3 regions of the Caballeronia sp. LZ008 genome follow, and region 1 is predicted to be linked to each of the others. Evidence: predicted binding sites of a transcription regulator. Region 1 holds the regulator's gene; each other region holds the start of a gene.
The links. The regulator FliA, encoded in region 1, starts transcription of late flagellar genes. The targets are predictions, from matches to a motif close to CTAAAGTTTNNNNNNNNNNNGCCGNTA.
Positions count from the first base shown of each region.

Region 1 (6,586 bases):
CAGCCATTCGGCAGCCAAAGAAATGGATTCGTCGCGCATCGCCGTGAATGAGAAATGGACGTTCTTAAGCTGTTCTTACACGAAACACAGCGTCTTCGCAAAACGTTGCAAAATAGCGGATCGCTCGCTCGGTGCAACTCGATACCACTCCATTCAGCCGATGCCATGCGACGGGGCCGCAGTACTTGGCAGCAAGATAAAAGAAAGAAATCACCATCCAGGGGTTCAGTATGGAGCAGGCGCATCAACCGGCACGCCGGACTTATGCCTTCGCATGGTCCGAACACCGGAATCCGGAACGCGAGCAGGCCACGCTGCGGGTCTGGATGGGAGCGGTGGTTCTTCTGGCTTACGGCGTTTTCGCGTGGCTCCGCCCTTCACACGATGCCTTCCTGACCACGCGCCTCGTCGCGCTCTATGTGTCTTATGGGGCGATCACGCTTCTGATCGTCAGCCGCATGAGCGCGCCTTCTGTTGCGCGCCTGACCGTCACGACCATCGCCGATCAGACGATCCTCGGGCTCGCGCTCGCCGCGGGCGGCGCAACGGCGCTGCCGCTTCTCTGGGTGATGTTCTGGTTTCTGATCGGTTCGGGATGCCGATACGGCAAGCGCACGCTCGCCGTATCGTGCGCGACGGCGCTCATCATCGTCACGGCGATGGCCGTCTGGCAGCCGTGGTGGCACGAGAATCTTCCCGCCGCGATCGGGCTCGCGCTGAGCGTACTCGGCGCATCGGTGTATCTGAGCGTGCTCGTCGATCGGCTCGGCAACGCGAATCGCGATCTAGCGCGTCAGGCATCGACCGATCCGCTCACGGGTCTGTCGAACCGGTACGCGCTGGAAAGAGTCGTCGATCGCGCGATGAACGCGCCCGAAGCCAATGGCGATCACGCCACCGCGCTCCTTCTGATCGATCTCGACGGCTTCAAGGAAGTGAACGATACCTACGGTCACGCCGTCGGCGATCTGCTGCTGCAAGCCTTCGCGGACTCGCTCGCGAAGCGCATGCGCAAGTCGGACACCATCGCGCGTCTGGGCGGCGACGAGTTCGTCGTGCTCGCGCATCAGATGCGCGACCGCGACGCCGTGTTGTCGGTGGCCGACAACATCCATTCGGCGCTCGGCGAAATTACGTCGGTGCAGGAGCGGCCGGTGTCGGTATCGGCTAGCATCGGCGCATGCCTGCTTTCGAGCGCGGCGTCCGCGCATCAAACCGGCATGACCGCCGTGCTGCGCGCCGCCGACCGCGCGATGTACCGCGCGAAAAGTCTCGGCGAAGGGAAAACGGTCTTCGCCGAGACGCGGGACTTCGAGATCAGCTAGGGAACGTCAGGCCTCGACGCTCGTCCACGCCTGCTCGCGCAGCTTCGTGCGCAGACGCGCGACCGCCTGGCTGTGCAACTGACACACGCGCGACTCGCTCACTTCCATCACCGCGCCGATTTCGCGCAGGTTCAGGCCGCGTTCGTAATAGAGGCTCATCAGGAGCTTCTCGCGCTCGGGCAGCTTGTCGATGGCTTCGATCAGCGCGCCGCGAAGGCTGTCGTCGAGCAGCGCGGACAGCGGATCCGAACGATCGACGCAATAGCGGTCGAGGAACGGCTCGTCGTCGGCGGAGCGATCGAAGTCTTCGTAATAGATCAGCTGGCTGCCGTGCAAGTCCTGAAGCATCGACTGATATTCGTCGAGCGGCATCTTCATGTGCTCGGCGATTTCCTGCTCGCTCGCCGCGCGGCCGAGGTTCTGCTCGACCTTGTGCACCGCCGATTCCACTTCGCGCGACGTCTTGCGCATGCTGCGCGGCAGCCAGTCGTTCGCGCGGAGCTCATCCAGCATCGCGCCGCGGATGCGCTGGCTCGCATATGTTTCGAACTGCGCGCCCTGATCTTCCTTGTAGCGGCTCGCCGCGTCCAGCAGGCCGATCATGCCGGCCTGAATGAGATCGTCGAGATCGACGCTCGCCGGCATCTTGGCGACGAGTTGGAGCCCCAGCCGTCGAACGAGCGGTGCGTATTTCGTCAGCACTTCCGACTGTGAGAGTTTGCCTTGGGCGTTATACATCTTGGTCACCTATCTTGATCACATCGACGCCGTGCTGCTCAATGCAAAGTCGTGAAGCGCAGCCGCACGATGCGACGCCTCCCGCGCGCCCTGTACAGAGTCGCTAACCGGATTTCGCGCGTCGGCCTGGCCGCCCGCATCGCGCATATAAGGCGCGGGGCGCATCGGCCAGTGCAGGAGCTCCGCCGCGATTGCGCGGTAGTCGCGCGCCGCGGCCGTGGCCGGGAACGCTTCGACTGCGCAGCGTGAGAGTTCCATCGCCCGAGCGACGCGCGCATCCTCGGACACATATCCCGCCTGCACGAGCGACACGGCCAGATACCGGCTCGCGACGCCCGACAGGTTGTCGAACGCGACCGCCGCGTCGGCCGGGTTCTGCACGTGATTGACGAGCACGCGGAACTGGCCGATCGCATGGGCGTAGTGCAGTCGTTTCATGCACGCATACGCCTCGGTGATCGCCGACGCGGCTACCCGCGTCACAATAAGAAAGTCATGCGCCTGCGCCGCGAGCGTCGACAGCGCGCCGTGGCGATCGAGCTGCGCATCGATCAGCACGATGTCCGCCGGACCGTCGAGCAACGCGCGGCATTGCGCGGCATCGTGAACGATGCGTTCGTCGCGCGGCGCGGCCATCAGCGAGAAGCCGAACGGCGTGCGCTCGACGGCATCGCCGAGCATGCGCCGGCCCGACATCACCGAGGCGAGCGCGCCCGCGTCTTCGGTGCCCACGAGACGGCTCACCGATCCCGCGTTGCGGTGCTCGTCGATCACGAGCACGTCCTTGCCGTGGATGGAAAGCGCCGCGCCGAGATTCACCACCGCCGACGTGCATCCGATGCCGGCCGGTCCGCCCGCGATCGCCACCACGCGCGAACCGGCGCGCGTAAGGAGCCGTCGCAGGCCTTCCGCCTGGTCGAGCACGAACTTATCCAAAGTGCACCTCATGCAGTTCGGTCGTGGCGCGCGCGGACAACGCGGACAGCAGCGCAGGCGTTTCTTCGTCTTGCGGCACGAAGGGCGAGTTGTCGCGCGGGATGCAGAACGCGCTCTTGATGAGAAACCGCTTGGTCGCGACGTACAGGTTCTCCGGCACTTTCTGACCGGTCGACACGTAATGCACCGGCAGTTTGTAGCGGATGACCGTATCGAGCACGCCGCCGAGATTCGTCGCTTCGTCGAGCTTGGTCAGGATGCAGCCCGCGAGCGGCGGCTGGTCCGCCGCGCTCTTGTAGGCCTGCACGACTTCGTTGAGCGTGTCGCCGTGGCTCGTCGCGTTGAGCAGCAGGATGCGCTGCACCGGATGACCCGCGCCGCACAGCATCGCGATCTGATCCGAGACCATGCGATCGCGCTGGCTCATGCCGATCGTGTCGATCAGCACGATATGTTTGTTGCGGAGTTCCGAAAGCGCGAGTTGCAGGTCCGCGCCGTCTTTCACCGCGTGAACCGACACACCGAGAATCTTGCCGAAAATGCGCAGTTGCTCGTGCGCGCCGATACGGTAGCTGTCGGTCGTGAGCAGCGCGACCTTGCTTGCGCCGAAGCGCATCACGCAGCGCGCGGCGAGCTTGGCCGTCGTGGTCGTCTTGCCGACGCCAGTCGGGCCCATCAGTGCGAACACGCCGCCGCGTTCCATCAGCGCGTCTTCGCTGTCCATCACCGGAATGTTCGATTCGAGCACCTGCTGCACCCACTCGAGCGCGCCTTCGACGCTCTCGAGTTCCGGCATGTTGTCCACCATCATGCGGACGAGCTGCGCCGAGAAACCGGCGGCGAACAAACGCTTCGTGAGCGCGCCGCCCGTCGGGTTGCGGCGCTGGCGCTCGCCCCACATGAGACCGGAGAAGTGCTCTTCCATCATCGAGCGCATCGACGAAAGCTCGTTCATCACCGTTTCGTTGACGACCTGCTCCATGCGCGTGCGGATCGCTTCGGTGACGACGGCCGCCGCGTTCGCGGGCAAGCCATCGAATGCGTGTTCCTTCGATGCCGGCGCGGCGTTCGCCTCGGCTGCTTCGGCGTGCGGCGCGCTCGCGTTGATCTTCTGCGCGGCGCGGCGCGCGGCGATTTGCGCGGCTTCGCGTGCCCAGTCGGGCGTTTGGACCTTCGGCTCGACGGCGGCTTCCGCGCGCTTCGTTTGCTGACGCATGGCGTAGCGGGCCGAGTCCGCCGTCTTTTCGACGCGCGTCTCTTGCGCAGTCACCGGGACCGGCACGCCCATGCCGCGTGCGATCGCAGCCGACGCGGTCAGCGGACGGTTCGACGGCATCGACGCCTGCTGCGCGATGCGCTTCGCATGCTCGATCAGCCACGGATTGGAATCGGCCATCGTCGGCGGCGTGTCGTCTTCTGCGCGAGCTTCCGGCTCGGCGTGAAATTCATCGTCCGCATCGGTGTTCGCGCCGAAGACGGACGAGAACACATCGCCGCTCGCGTACGGATTCGCGGCCGACTGCTTCGCCGGCATCGCGGCTGCAGCGGCGGCCAGCGCGGCGCGCGACGTGCCCGCCGAACGTGCTGCCTGTTCCTTCGCGGCGGGCGAGATCGACGCGATGTCGCTGTCCGCGACGCCGACGATCTCGACCGAGCCGTCATCGAGCGTGCGATTGGACAACACGACGGCATCGGGGCCGAGCGCTTCACGAACCTGGCGCAGTGCGTCGCGGCTGTTCGCGCCGATGAATTTACGAATGTTCAAACTTGCCCCCGATGAGGTGAAACTGCGATCTTTAGCAAGCGGACCCACTTGGCTCGTTGCCGTGTCCGCTTTTCAGTGAAGCCATTATTGCGAACTTGAGTCTTTGTCCATCGCTGGATAAGGGGTGAGAAAAAGGGGTATTTCGGCTGATGGAAGCGCGCCGTGCATCGCAAGGGCGGGCGTTTGCCCGGAAAAAGATTCCGCTTCGCCCGTTTCCGCGCGCGGGCGCGGCGGCGTAAGCTTTAGGCTCCGCGCGCATCGAAGCCGCGCCGGACAATCAAAGGAGACTTCTTCGCATGACGTCCGCTGTCCCTTCCTCACAGGATCAAACCACCGGCGCGCGATTGCTCGTCGATGCGCTCGTCCATCACGGCGTCGAGCGCGTGTTCTGCGTGCCCGGCGAGAGCTTTCTCGCCGTGCTCGATTCCCTGCATGACGAGACCGAGCAGATTCAGACGATCGTCTGCCGCCACGAGGCGGGCGCGGCGAACATGGCCGAGGCGGTCGGCAAGCTCACCGGCAAGCCGGGCGTCGCGATCGTGACGCGCGGGCCGGGCGCGACGCACGCGTCGATCGGCGTGCACACCGCGTTTCAGGACTCGACGCCGATGATCCTGCTCATCGGCCAATGCGCTCGCGATCACATGGACCGCGAGGCGTTTCAGGAAATCGACTATCGGCGCATGTTCGGGCAGATGGCGAAGTGGGTCGCGCAGATCGACGATCCGCGCCGCGTGCCTGAATACATGAGCCACGCGTTTCACACGGCGATGTCCGGCCGTCCGGGTCCGGTCGTGCTCGCGCTGCCGGAAGACATGCTGACCGAAACCGTCGATGCCGTGCCGCCCGCGCCGCGATATCAGCGCGTGGCGGCGTCGCCGTCGAAGGCGCAGATGGAGCGCCTGCGCGAACTGCTCGCGAACGCGAAGAAGCCGTTCGTGATCGCGGGCGGAAGCGGCTGGACCGCCGAGGCGACGCAGGACTTCGCGCGCTTCGTGGAAGCGTGGAAACTGCCGGTCGGCTGCGCGTTCCGCTTTCAGGACACGCTCTCCAACGACCATCCGAACTACGCGGGCGATGTCGGCCTCGGGATCAATCCGGCGCTCGCCGCGCGCGTGCGCGATGCCGACGTGCTCTTCGTGCTCGGCCCGCGCATGGGCGAATCGACGACGGGCGGCTACACGCTGCTCGATATCCCGAAGACGAAGCAGACGCTCATCCACGTGCATCAGGGCGCGGAGGAACTCGGGCGCGTGTATAGCGCGGAATTGCCCATCGTGTCGGGCATGCCGGAGATCGCGTCTCTTCTGGCTTCGCTGGAAGCGCCCGCCAGCGTTGCATGGGATGGCAGCGCCGAAGCCGCGCACGCCGCGTATCTCGAGTGGCGCAAGCCGCGCCCGATGTTGGGCGATGTGCAGCTCGGCGAAATCATGCGTCAGCTCGCCGAGACGATTCCCGCCGATTCGATCCTGACGAACGGCGCGGGCAATTACGCGACGTGGCTGCATCGGCATTATTCGTATCGGCATTTCCGGTCGCAGTGCGCGCCGACGAGCGGTGCGATGGGCTACGGCGTGCCCGCCGCGATCGCCGCGAAGTCGCTGTATCCGGACCGCACGGTGATCGCGTTTGCGGGCGACGGCTGCTTCATGATGTCGAGCAACGAACTCGCGACGGCGATGCAGTATCGGCTACCGGTGATTTTCATCGTCGTGAACAACGCGCAGTACGGCACGATCCGCATGCATCAGGAGCGGCATTATCCGAATCGCGTGCACGGGACGGAGCTCACGAATCCGGATTTCGCGGCGTATGCGCGCGC
Region 1 covers NZ_JARUXK010000001.1:2,864,239-2,870,824, forward strand. Annotated here, with positions in the region: gene QCE49_RS13345 (aromatic ring-hydroxylating dioxygenase subunit alpha) at 1-18, opposite strand, end outside; gene QCE49_RS13350 (GGDEF domain-containing protein) at 231-1,325, shown strand; gene QCE49_RS13355 (RNA polymerase sigma factor FliA) at 1,332-2,063, opposite strand; gene QCE49_RS13360 (flagellar biosynthesis protein FlhG) at 2,082-2,999, opposite strand; gene flhF (flagellar biosynthesis protein FlhF) at 2,992-4,764, opposite strand; gene QCE49_RS13370 (thiamine pyrophosphate-binding protein) at 5,061-6,586, shown strand, end outside.

Region 2 (6,586 bases), 2.8 Mb from region 1:
GCGCCGGCTGGGCTTCTGCGGATTGCGCCGCTGCATCGCCGCGGCCGATCGTGATCTGCTTTTCATCGATCACGAAGCAGCACACAGCGACGATATCGTCGGCGGGGACGTCCGAGTCGAGCCATACCACGTACTCGGCGTCCGCTTTCTTTTCTCCGACGATGCTTCCCAGGTTCCCCAGCTCCTCGATCAGAGTCGCCAGGTCCTTCTCGCCCACCCCCCGTAGCGTAATTTTCAGGTGGGGTCCAACTTCCGCGTGCGGCGCGCCGGTGTGTCCCGGCGTCGCGGCAGCGGTTCCTGCATTCGTTCCATCGGCGAGCTCGAACGCGCCGTCCCAGTTGCCGTCGTCCTCGATCGCGTCCATCGCCTGCGAAAGCACGTGGGCGGGCGGCGCATTCGGGCCGTCGTAGGCCGGCGCGGCGTTCGCGCTCGCGGCGGACGCGACGTTCGCGTCGGCGCCCGGCAGCGCGGGCGGCTCGATCCGGCCGGACGGTGCGCCTTCGGCCTGTTCGTTCTTCAGACGCTCGAGCTTCGCGCAGATCGCGGCGGCCGCGGCCGCATCCGGCTCCGCGCTCGCGCGATACGCGGCGAGCTGATCCGACAGCACGTCCTTCGTCGCGAGGAACGTGTCGATCATGTCGCGGCGCAGGACGAGTTCGTTGTTGCGCGCGCGGTCCAGCAGCGATTCGAGGATGTGCGTCGTTTCGGTGAGCGCGGTGAAACCGAACGTCGCCGCGCCGCCCTTGATCGAGTGCGCCGCGCGGAAGATCGCCGCGAGGTCTTCCGGATCGGGATTCGCGATGTCCAGAACGAGCAGCAGTTGCTCCATCTGCGCGAGCAGTTCGTCTGCTTCGTCGAAGAAGGTCTGGTAGAACTGGGTAATGTCGAGTGTCATGCTTGAGTCACCATCGGCGCGTGCGTGCGCGAGTTGTCTTGTGCGTTCGCTTTAGTGCTGCGTTTCTTCGGAGAGCGCGGCGACCAGTTCCGTCAGCAGGTCCGGATCGAGCGGCTTCTCGATCCAGCCTGTCGCGCCCGCCGAGCGCGCCGCGTCCTTGAACGGCTCGCCGCCTTCGGTCGTCAGCACGAGAATCGGCGTCGCCTTGTATGCGGGATTTCCGCGCAGCGCCACGATCAGATCGAGCCCGCTTCTGCCCGGCATGTGCTGATCGGTCAGAACCAGATCGAAGCGCTCCGCGAGCGCCCACTCCAGCCCCTCGTCGCCGTCCGACGCAACGGTCACTTGGTAACCCGCCGCCGCCAGCGTCGCCGAGAGGATTTGCCGCATCGCGGCTGAATCGTCGATTGCCAGAATGTGTTTGATCATGTTTGTCTCTTGCCGGGATGACGGTCGAAACGTGTCGACACTTGAGCGTCTTTTTCGAGGTTTTTGCTCACTTCGCCACGGGTCTCACCGCGACGCCGGGAATGAGCTGGCCGAGCGCCGACGACGGATTGCCGTTCGCGTCCGTGCCGTTGTCGAGCGTCGCGCCGCGTGAGCCGTCGTCGCGCAGCATCGACAGCTCCGTCTTGCGATTGAGCACGATCACGCTGATGCGCCGGTTCTCCGGATCGAGCGGATCTTTCTTGTTCAGGTTTTGCGTCGATGCGAGTCCGAGCACGCGCATCACCTTTCCTTCGTCCATGCCGCCCGCGACCAGCTCGCGCCGCGACGCGTTCGCGCGGTCCGCGGACAGCTCCCAGTTGCTGTAGCCCTTGTCGCCGCCCGCGTACTTCACGGCGTCGGTATGTCCCTGCACGACGATGTGATTCGGCACGTCGTTGAGCGAGCGGCCGATCTCGCGCAGGATGTCGCGCATGTACGGCTGCACGGCGTCGCTGGAGAGCGCGAACATCGGGCGCTTCTGGGTATCGACGATTTCGATGCGCAAGCCCTGTTGCGTCGATTCGATGCGGATCTGCTGCTTGAACTGGCGCAGCGTCGGATTGGCCTCGATCGCGGCCATGAGCTTCACCTGAAGATCGTGCAGGCGCACCTGCTCGCGCCGTTCGAGCTCGCCCTGCGCGGACTTGAGCAGTTCTTCGTCGGTGTCGGACGAGGCGCGCTGCGCGAGCTGCGTGGCGCCATCGGTCTTGCGCGCGGCGCCTGCGTCGGTGCTGGAAATGTCGCGGCCGCCGCCCATGATGATGCTGTTGTCCATGCCGACGGTCTTGCCGCCGACCATCGCGGCCTTGAGCGGCATCTGGAAATATTCGGCGATGCCGCGCCGCTGCACCGGCGACGTCGACGAAAGCAGCCACATCAGCAGGAAGAACGCCATCATCGCGGTCATGAAGTCCGCGTAGGCGAGTTTCCACGCGCCGCCGTGATGGCCTTTCTTGCCCGCGACGACGCGCTTGATGAATATCGGGCGATCGGTATCGTTGCTCATCGCTGTGTCTCGACTATGGCGGAAGTCACTTCGACTTGACCTTGCGCACGTGTTCTTCCAGCTCGGAGAACGACGGGCGCTCCGTCGAGAACAGCACCTTGCGGCCGAATTCCACCGCGATCGCGGGGGCGTAGCCATTCAGGCTCGCGAGGATCGTCACCTTGATGCACTGGAACATCTTGGTCTGCTCCGCGACGCGCTGTTCCGCGACGTTCGCGAGCGGTCCGATGAAGCCGTACGAAAGCAGAATGCCGAGGAAGGTGCCGACGAGCGCCTGCGCGATCATCTCGCCGAGAATCGCGGGCGGCTGATCGGCGGAGGCCATCGTGTGCACGACGCCCATCACCGCCGCGACGATGCCGAACGCGGGCATCGCGTCGCCGACCTTGGTGAGCGCGTGCGCCGGCGCTTCGCCTTCGACGTGATGCGTCTCGATTTCCTCGTCCATGAGGCTTTCGATCTCGAACGCGTTCATGTTGCCGCTCACCATGAGGCGCAGGTAATCCGTCAGGAATTCGACGATGTGATGGTCCGCGAGAATCTTCGGGTACTGGCTGAACACCGGGCTCTTCGCCGGATCTTCGATATCCGCTTCGAGCGCGAGCGTGCCTTCCTTGCGCGCTTTCGCGAGCAGCACGTAGAGCAGGCCCATCAGCTCCATGTACATGCTCTTGTCGTACTTCGCGCCCTTGAAGAGCGTCGGCAGCACCTGAATCGTCGCCTTGATGGTCTTGACGTTGTTGCCGAGGATGAACGCGCCGACGCCCGCGCCCGCGATCATCAGAATTTCGACCGGCTGCATGAGCGCGCCAAGGTGGCCGCCTTCGATGGCATAGCCGCCGAAGACGGACAGCAATGTCACGAGCGATCCAATGAAAATCAGCACAGTCGAGTCCTCACGTTTGATGCGGTAAGACCGCCGTTAAGTGGTTTACGGCACTCGACTGGAAAACTTTGGGGCACGGTCAAACCACTGTACGTTCCGTGCGGTTTGCCGCGCGACCTTCTCGCTGTTTCGCAAAATCTGCGTCTCAATCGCTGATTTACGGCAACCAAATATCGAACTTTTCCTAGCGGCGAAACAAAATTTTCCCGTTCGACACGAAACATCACATTTTCTGCCGATAATACGAACGCGCGTTCAGTTTTGTTGGAGACGCGAAGTCGTGAAATCGGAGAGAACGATGACAAGAGCAATGAAACAGGCCAGCGCGCTCGCGCTGACAGTGACCGCGAGTTCATTCGCGCATGCGGGTTTCGACTGCAGCGGTTCGCGCGGCGGCTGGCGTATGCAGACATCGGATAGCTGGACCGGCTCCGACAAACTTGCCCACGTGGCCGCGTCCGCGCCGTTCGGCGCGCTCGGCGCCTATTTGACGCGCGGCTCGGACCATCCGGTCGTCTACGGCACGTTGATCGGCACTGCGCCGGGCTTGGTGAAGGAAATCGTCGACGGAACCTGCCGCACGGACGGCTTCTCCTACAAGGATCTGGCCGCCGACGCGCTCGGTGCGTGGATCGGCGCATCGGTGACGCATTGGGCGATCATGTATCAGCGCACGCCGCACGGGATGACCGTCGGGCTTTCGTACCACGATCGCTTTTAGACGGACGCGGGCGCGGATCAGGCGGCGATCCGCCCCGCTTCGCGGTCCGCGCCCGCCTTGCGCGTCTTGCCCGCGCGCGATGGCGGCTGGCAGAGGCCGCACACGTAACCGGCGCGCAGTTCGTACGCATGTGCGACGAAACGTCCGCGGCAGCGCGTGCAGACGTTGGTCTGGAGCATGCCGGATTCGAAGTAGCGCACGAGCGTCCACGCGCGCGTGAGCGACAGCACGGGTTCGTCGCCGTACAGCGCCGCGTGTTCGAGATAGAGGCGGTAGCTTTTCACGATCGCGTGAATCGTCGGCTGGCTCTTGTCGTTGGCCGCCATGAAGCGATAAATGCCGTGAAACAGCGACGAATGGATGTTCGGCTGCCACGTCATGAACCAGTCCGTCGAGAACGGCAGCATGCCCTTGGGCGGCGACACGCCTTTCAGTTCCTTATAGAGCTTGATGAGACGGTCGCGCGACAGGCTCGTTTCCGCTTCGAGCAGTTGCAGGCGCGCGCCGAGCTCGATCAGCTCGATCGCCAAAGTGATTTCGCGGACCTCCGCGACCACGCTTTTCGTCGCCATCGGGCTTCGCGCGCGGCGTCAGCCGATCTGCTCGACGGGACTGTCCGCCAGCACAATCGCCGCGTGGGCGTGCGCGAGCGCCGCGCTGCGGTCCTTGTCGGCGAGCGACGAAAGGATCGCGTGGTCATCGAAACGAAAGCGGCACAGCAAATGGCTCGACGACGCCACTTTCACTGCCTGCGCGAGCGTCAGCGAAGCCAGAACTTGCGCAACCTGCTCCGAAAGGCCCAGGCGATACATCGCCGAGATGCGGTCTTCCTGAAGAAGCCGCTGAGCGAGGAGCAAGTACGACAGGTTCACCTCGCGGATTTCCGCGAGCGTACTCGTAGTGCTGGTCGTCATCTTTTTCCCCGAATCGAAACGTGGCTGGTCAGGCCCGGCGGGAACGTTTGCTCGAATTCGCAAAGAAACGCGAATGCGGCCCCGCCCGTGTTGTCTGTTGTCGATTCGATTGTCGCCGATGCCCGCAGCCGCGCCTGTCGGACAAAGCATCCGACGCTGCGACGGAGTTTCGCGAAGAATCGTGTAGGAAAATTTCTTACAAGCCGGCCGCTTCGATGCCGCTCGGCAGACATGCGTTATCGGCACGTATTCGTCTGACTTAATAGCCGCGCCCCGTATTTTTACGACGGGCGCGCGCTGTCGCGCCTTTCAGGCCGCAGGACCGTGAATTGCTCATTCATGCCGCCCGGCGCGTCCGACGCTTCAAATCCGCCCTCATCGCCGCCATCGATGCAATTTCTGACTTCGTAACAGCACATGTATCGCGCTGTAACAACGATAAGCGATTGAAAAATGAAGTGAAATGCCGGTCTCGATCCCGATAATGATCGGTAAGGGATAACCCGGTCGCGATGTTTTTTCATCTCCGGGCCTGTCTCGGGCGGCGTCCAACCACACGCGGCCCGCCCGAATGGCATGCGTTGAGCGCTCGACCGGAGCGTGACTGCAATGCCTTACCTAAATGGAGAGTCACGTTATGCGAATCGCACAAATTGCACCGTTGCACGAAGCAGTTCCTCCGAAGTTTTACGGCGGCACTGAGCGCGTCGTGTCTTATCTGACGGATGCGCTCGTCGAACTCGGCCACGATGTAACGTTGTTTGCCAGCGGCGATTCGCAAACCAAGGCGACGCTCGAACCCGTGTGGCCGCGTGCGTTGCGTCTCGATCCGACCGTGCGCGACGCGCTCGCGCCGCACATGCTGCTGCTCGAAACCGTCCGCCAGCGCGCGCACGAGTTCGACGTGCTGCACTTCCACCTCGATTACATGCCGTTCCCGCTGTTCACGCAGATGGACACGCCGTTCGTGACGACGCTGCACGGCCGGCTCGATCTGCCGGAACTGCAGCCGATCTTCAACACGTTCACGAAGGCGAACGTCATTTCGATCTCGGACAATCAGCGCGGGCCGCTGCCGCAGGCGAACTGGCTGAACACCGTTTATCACGGTCTGCCGAGCCAGTTGCTGACGCCGCAGCCCCACAAGAAGCCGGAATATCTGGCGTTCCTGGGCCGCATCTGCCCGGAAAAGCGCGCCGATCTCGCAATCAAGATCGCGGCCCAGAGCGGTCTGCCGCTGAAGATCGCCGCCAAGGTGGACAAGGTCGACCAGGAATACTTCAAGTCGACGATCGAACCGCTGCTTTCGCAGGCGCACGTCGAGTTCATCGGCGAGATCAATGAAGCGCAGAAGCCGGAATTTCTGTCGGGCGCGAAGGCGCTACTCTTCCCGATCGATTGGAACGAGCCGTTCGGCCTCGTGATGATCGAGGCGATGGCCTGCGGCACGCCGGTGATCGCGTTCAATCGCGGTTCGGTGCCGGAAGTGATCGACCACGGCGTGACGGGCTTCATCTGCGAGGACGTGCAAGGCGCGGTCGGCGCGCTGCAACGTCTCGACGAGCTGTCGCGCACGGAAATCCGCGCGCAGTTCGAGCGCCGCTTCAGCGCACAGACGATGGCGCAGAACTACGTCGAAAGCTACACGGCGATGCTTCAGGCCGCGAAGCGCCCG
Region 2 covers NZ_JARUXK010000001.1:104,304-110,889, reverse strand. Annotated here, with positions in the region: gene cheA (chemotaxis protein CheA) at 1-895, opposite strand, end outside; gene QCE49_RS00535 (response regulator) at 947-1,324, opposite strand; gene motB (flagellar motor protein MotB) at 1,392-2,390, opposite strand; gene motA (flagellar motor stator protein MotA) at 2,416-3,276, opposite strand; gene QCE49_RS00520 (hypothetical protein) at 3,587-3,997, shown strand; gene flhC (flagellar transcriptional regulator FlhC) at 4,015-4,569, opposite strand; gene flhD (flagellar transcriptional regulator FlhD) at 4,588-4,911, opposite strand; gene QCE49_RS00505 (glycosyltransferase family 4 protein) at 5,549-6,586, shown strand, end outside.
Region 2: the regulator FliA is predicted to act here: its motif matches at 3,322-3,348, upstream of motA (flagellar motor stator protein MotA).

Region 3 (6,586 bases), 2.8 Mb from region 1:
CGCCGAACACACCCGCTGCGCCTGGGCCACGACCGACGCGATGATCGAATATCACGACGGCGAATGGGGCGTGCCGTCGCACGACGACCGGCATCTGTTCGAAATGCTGGTGCTGGAAGGCGCGCAGGCGGGCCTTTCCTGGTCGACGATCCTCAACAAGCGCGAGGGCTATCGCGCGCTCTTCGCGGGCTTCGACATCGACAAGGTGGCGCGCTTCACCGAGAAGGACGTCGAGCGGATCGTGCAGGACGCGCGCATCGTGCGTAACCGGGCGAAGATCGAATCGGCGGTGCTCAATGCACGCGCCGTGAAGCAGATCCAGCAGGAGCACGGCTCGTTCGCGGATTTCGTCTGGTCGTTCGTCGACGGCAAAACGATCGACACGCCGCGCGATGCGAAAAATCCCACGCCCGCGTCCACGCCGGAATCGGACGCGCTCAGCAAGGCGCTCAAGAAATACGGCTGCAAGTTCGTCGGCACAACGATTTGCTACGCGTTCATGCAGGCCACCGGCATGGTCAACGATCACGCCGTGGGTTGCATGTCGCGAGAAAAAGCTAAGACAAAACGGAAGACCGTTGCAAAAACCCCGCTTTGATCGATTCCTATGCGGAAAAATTTTGCCTTTTGACAACATCGTATAGCGTAATTTACGCGATCTAGGGTAAATCCTTATAGATGACGGTTTTTTTGCAGTGAAGCACGCGCAATTGCCCGAACTGCAAGGCTTTTGGCCGGGTTTTCCGCACTGCACGAACGTACGAGCCGTGTAAAAATGGCTTCCTCGCGTGCGCTGGCGCACCTTTTTACCGTTCCGAACCGTTATAACTGACGGTGTACGGATCGTCACTGAGTGTAGAAATCCGACGCGAGCACACAGGGCGCAGTCAGACCACACGCCCAGGCCGGGAAAACCGCCGTGCTCGGAGCAGAGGCCGGGCGGCGAGCGTCGATTCTGTTGCGCCACATTTGCAACGACGCTGCCGCTTTCGGTAAGCAGGTGCAGGTTCTCGAATACTTAAACGTATGGCCGCTGCGCAGGGGCGCAGGGGAGAAGATCATGAAAAGCTTGAACTTCCTGACGCATCAGGAGATTTTCAACAGCGCAGTCCAGCATCTTTTCGGACAAGGGCAAGCGGCTTTGCTGCCGCGGGGCGGCGGCGCCTATCGCGGATACTGCGGCGGCTGCCCTGTCGGGAGCTTCATCAAGCCGCGCGACTATGTCACCGCGATGGAAGGCGTGCCCATTCGCTTCATCGCGAAGCCGCCCGAGCAGGTGCCGGCGTACATGGATGTCGGCGTCGTGGCGCTGAAGCGCGCGCTGCTCCGTTCGCGCATCAACGTGTTCGATCCCAACACCGTCGAGCTGCTGTCGTGCCTGCAGAACGTGCATGACGTCTTCGGCAAATGGGAATGGCGCGAGCGTTTGACGTCGATCGCGCGTCAGTTCGGGTTGTCAGCCGAACTTCTTAAAACGGCCGCGTGATATTGCAGGTGCTGTGATGTTGAGCCCTATTACGATGTTGAGCCCGAAGGACATTTACGAGCGCGTCAGCGAGCACTTGCTGACGCAGCGCGCGGTCTCGGAAGACGACAACGGTTCGTGCAGGCTTCGCAGTCCGGAAGGCCGCAAGTGCGCGATCGGGTCGCTCGTGCGCGACGATGTGTACGAGCCGGAGCTGGAAGGCGTCGGCATTTCCTACTATCGGCATGCGCGGGACGGCGGTCTGCTGCGGGCGCTCTACGCATCGAACGTGAATGCCTACGATCCGAACATCATCGATCTGCTGATCGAGCTGGAGGAAGTTCACGACTACGCCGAAATCGAAGAGTGGCCGGCGTTGCTCGCGGCGCTTGGCAGGCGTCACGCGTTCGTCTGAACGCCCTCGCTAAAAAAGGCAATAGAAACGAAAACGGCGGTGCGCCCTTACGGGTCGCACCGCCGTTTTGCCGTTCGGCGCGAGGATCCGAAAACCCTCGCCCGAACAAGACGCTTAGTGCATCTTCTTCGGCAGCATCTGGCTGCGCAGGCGCTTGCGCAGGCGCGCGACAGCGGCGGCCTTCTTGCGCTTGCGCTCGGTGGTCGGCTTTTCGTACGACTGGCGCTCGCGCAGTTCGGCGATCAGGCCATTGCGCTCGATGGTGCGGCGGAAACGCCGAATCGCGACATCGAACGGCTCGTTTTCTTTGAGGACGATAGTGGTCATGTAAATCCTGGTTTGCTAAACGTATTTTCAAGCGCGCGACGACTGCGAGTTGCCGCGCCCCGGCACTCCGATCGTCCGCCGGACGTGAGAACGGCGCGACGGACACGAGCAAAGCGGCCACGGAGGCCGGAAAAGAGAGCGTTGAGATTCAGCCGCGGAAGCGGCAGGCGCTTTCGAAAGAACCACACGAAGGCGCGTTTCAGAGCCGTTCGCCGCTGTTGGTTGACGTTGTCATTTTCAGCGGCGAAGGCAGGAAATCGGGCACATTTCTCGATTCGGGCGCGATGTTACCAGAACACCGCGCCATTGCCAACTCCCGCGCGCCGGCCAACTCGTTGATGCAACAGAACTATTTCTGCCACGCGCTGGCTTCGTCGAGCAGATGGATATCGTCGGCTGCGAGTTGCAGGCGCGTCGCGGCGGCCAAGCTCTCCAGTTGCGCGACCGACGTGGCGCTGGCGATCGGCGCCGTCACGCTCGGGCGCGCGATCATCCACGCGAGCGCGACCGTCGCGGGCGTCGTGTCGTTGCGTTTCGCGACTTCGTCGAGCGCGTCGAGAATCTCGAGGCCGCGCGGCGTCAGATACTTTTCGACGCGCGAGCCGCGCGCCTTGTGCTGCGTGTCCGCCTTCGACCGATATTTGCCCGACAGAAAGCCGCTCGCGAGCGCGTAATACGGCACGACGGCGATCTTGTGCTGTTCTGCCACCGGTTCGAGACCGGTCTCGTAGCCCTCGCGGTCGTAGAGGTTGTATTCGGGTTGCAGAATCTGATACGCCGGCAAGCCCGAATCCTTCGCGACTTTCAACGCCTCTTCGAGCCGCTCGCCCGTGTAGTTCGACGCGCCGATCACCCGCACCTTCCCCGCCTTGATGAGCGTCTGATACGCGTCGAGGGTTTCGTCGAGCGGCGTGGTTTCGTCGTCGTAATGGGAGAAATAGACGTCGATGTAATCGGTCTTGAGACGCCGCAGCGAATCGTCGACGGCCGCCGCGATGTTCGCCGCCGAGAGCCCGGCGCGCGTGGACAGCTTGCCGACTTTCGTCGCGAGCACGACCTGGTGGCGCTTGCCGCTTTCCCTGAACCACTTGCCGATGATCGTCTCCGATTCGCCGCCCTGATGCCCGTCGACCCAGGCGGAATAGACGTCGGCTGTATCGATGAAATTCAGCCCGTGATCGACGAACGCGTCGAGGATCGAGAACGACGTGCGCTCGTTGGCAGTCCAGCCGAACACGTTGCCGCCGAAGACGAGCGGCGCAACTTTCAGTTCCGATGTGCCGATATTGCGTGTCTGCATGTGCGCTCCGAATGCGTCGTGAGGGACCAAAAAGCATACGCGCGAAATCGGCGCCTTGCCGGGCAAGGCTTCGCGGCCTCGCAACAGAATTCGTTACACAAATCGTTTGCGCGGGCCTTAAGTTTTTTTCGAGGGGCCCGATAACCACAAGTAGGCGGCCGGCTATCACCGAGCGCAGGACCGCCAGGCAACTTACTCGGTGCTTTAGCCAAAGCCAGATACAGTCTCCCAGGAGAGAACAAAATGATCGGTATCAACAGCAACATCAACTCGCTGGTTGCACAGCAGAACCTCAACGGCACGCAAAGCGCGCTGTCTTCGGCGATCACCCGCCTCTCGTCGGGCAAGCGCATCAACAGCGCTGCTGACGACGCAGCAGGTCTCGCGATCTCGAACCGGATGCAAACGCAGATCAACGGCCTGAACCAGGGCGTTTCGAATGCGAACGACGGTGTGTCGATTGCCCAGACGGCTTCGAGCGCGCTTTCGTCGATGACCTCCAGCCTGCAGCGTATCCGTACGCTGGCCGTGCAAGCCGCGAGCGGCTCGCTCTCGTCGAGCGACCAGGCTTCGCTGCAGAAGGAAGTTTCGCAGCAGATCGCCGAAGTGAACCGTATCGCTTCGCAAACGACGTACAACGGCCGCAACATTCTTGACGGTTCGGCTGGCAGCCTGAGCTTCCAGGTCGGCGCGAACGTCGGTCAGACGATCAATCTGGACCTGAGCCAAGACATGGGCGCGAACTCGCTCGGCGGCGGCATGGTGCAGAAGGGCAACACGCTCGGCACGTTCTCGAACCTGTCGCTGTCGTCGAGCGGCGCCTACGCCTCTTCCGGCGCGACGATCACCTCGATCAACGTGCTGTCGGACGGCAAGGGCGGCTTCTCGTTCACCGACCAGAACAACGTCGCGCTGAGCTCGACGGCCGTCACGGCCATCTTCGGCTCGGGCACCGCAGGCACGGGCACGGCTGCAGCACCGCACGAAAACACGCTGACGTTCAGCACGAGCATTGCCGGTTCGATGGGCGCATCCGTGAGCTCCGCGATCACCACCCTCAACGCGTCGATCAACAAGATCAACAAGCCGGACACGGTCGCGAACCTCGACATCAGCACCACGACGGGCGCCAACGTCGCGCTGGTCTCGATCGACAACGCACTGCAGACGCTGAACAACGTGCAGGCAACGCTGGGTGCAGCCCAGAACCGTCTGAGCGCAATCGCTTCGTCGCAGCAAGCTGAATCGACCGACCTGTCGTCGGCTCAGTCGCAGATCACCGACGCGAACTTCGCGCAGGAAACGGCGAACCTCAGCAAGGCTCAAGTGCTGCAACAGGCTGGTATCTCGGTGCTCGCGCAAGCGAACTCCCTGCCGCAGCAAGTTCTGAAGCTCCTCGGCTAAGCGGTACGCCAAGGTAGCACCCGACGCCGGATCTTCATCCCGAAGATCCGGCGTCGGGCCGTCCCGGCGACGAAACCACGTTTCGATCTCTTGCGTGTGCGCCCGCGCCCACGAGTGCACACGCAAGAGTTTGTTTCCCGCAACGAGCAGTTGACTGCGATCACGCGCAATCAGGCGACAGCGCGATACACGGAGTTACCCGATGTCCACGATCAGTACGGCCACCACGGCGGCGACCGCCGCGCAGACCCAGGCGTCCGCGAACGCGGCGCTTGCCGAAGCAGCGCAATCCATCATCAGCGGCGCGACGGGCAACTCGTCGATGGACGTCAACGCGCTCGTCACCGCGATGGTCAACGCGAAAACGGCCGGCCAGAGCGCATCGCTCGCCGCCGCGCAATCGAACGACAACACGAAGCTCTCGGCGATCGGCACGCTGTCGTCGGCGCTCTCGACGCTGCAAACTACGATGACGAGCCTGACCGACGGCACGCTGATGTCGACCTTCACGACCAACGTGACGGGCACCGGCATCACCGCATCGGGCGCCGCCGGCGCCGTGGCGGGCAGCTACGACGTGACGGTCTCGCAGATAGCGAAGGCGCAATCGCTGACGTCGACCGGCTTCGCAACGGACGAAAAGCTCGGCACCGGCACGATGCAGATCAGCGTCGGCTCCAAGTCGATGTCGATCAACATCACGAGCAGCAACAACACGCTTTCGGGCATCGCCGCCGCGATCAACAACGCGTCCGGCAATCCGGGCGTGAGCGCGACGATCGTGACCGGCACGGACGGCCAGCATCTGGTGCTCAACTCCACGACGACGGGCGCGTCGAACGTCATCTCGACCACGATCACCGGCGCGGCCAGCGGCAGCGACCTGAACAAGCTCGGGGTCTCGTCGACGGCCGGCGCAAACGGCGCGGCGTCCACGATTTCCGACGATTCCGTCACCAACGGCTGGTCGCAAAGCGCGACCGCGCAGGACGCGATGTACAAGGTCGGCGGCGTCGCGGGCACGAGTTCGAGCAACACGGTCACGAGCGCGATCAAGGGCGTGACGCTGAACCTGACGGCGGCGGCGGTGACGACCCCGGCGAGCACGCAGACGGTCACGATCTCGCAGGACACGTCGTCGATTTCGAGCGCGATTTCGAACTTCGTCAGCCTCTACAACACGGTCGTCTCGACGATCAACTCTTATACGTCGTTCAACAGCAGCGCGTCCGCGGGCTCGCAGGGCGGCGTGCTGCTCGGCAACTCGGCGGTCAACACGATCAAGAATCAGCTTTCGGCGATCATCGGCAGCGCGGTCGGCAAGGGCAGCGGCTCGATCTCGCTGGCGTCGCTCGGCATCAGCCAGGTTTCGTCGCTCGATGCGACCGCGGAGCAGCCGGCCGGCACGCTGACCATCGACAGCGACAAGCTCACCGACGCGCTGACGAACAACGCAACCGGCGTGTCGCAGCTTTTCAACGCGATCAACGGCGTCGGCGCGCAGCTGACCGACAAGATTTCGAGCTATCTGAGCACGGGCGGCCTGCTCACGTCCGAGACGGATTCGATCAACAAGGATCTCGCCAACATCTCGACGCAGCAGACGACGCTGACCAACTACGCCGCGCAGCTCACGTCGGACTACAACGCGCAGTTCACGGCGCTCAATACGCTG
Region 3 covers NZ_JARUXK010000001.1:94,163-100,748, reverse strand. Annotated here, with positions in the region: gene QCE49_RS00480 (DNA-3-methyladenine glycosylase I) at 1-598, shown strand, start outside; gene QCE49_RS00475 (hypothetical protein) at 1,061-1,486, shown strand; gene QCE49_RS00470 (hypothetical protein) at 1,503-1,880, shown strand; gene rpsU (30S ribosomal protein S21) at 1,995-2,207, opposite strand; gene QCE49_RS00460 (aldo/keto reductase) at 2,557-3,507, opposite strand; gene QCE49_RS00455 (flagellin) at 3,751-4,911, shown strand; gene fliD (flagellar filament capping protein FliD) at 5,114-6,586, shown strand, end outside.
Region 3: the regulator FliA is predicted to act here: its motif matches at 3,624-3,650, upstream of QCE49_RS00455 (flagellin).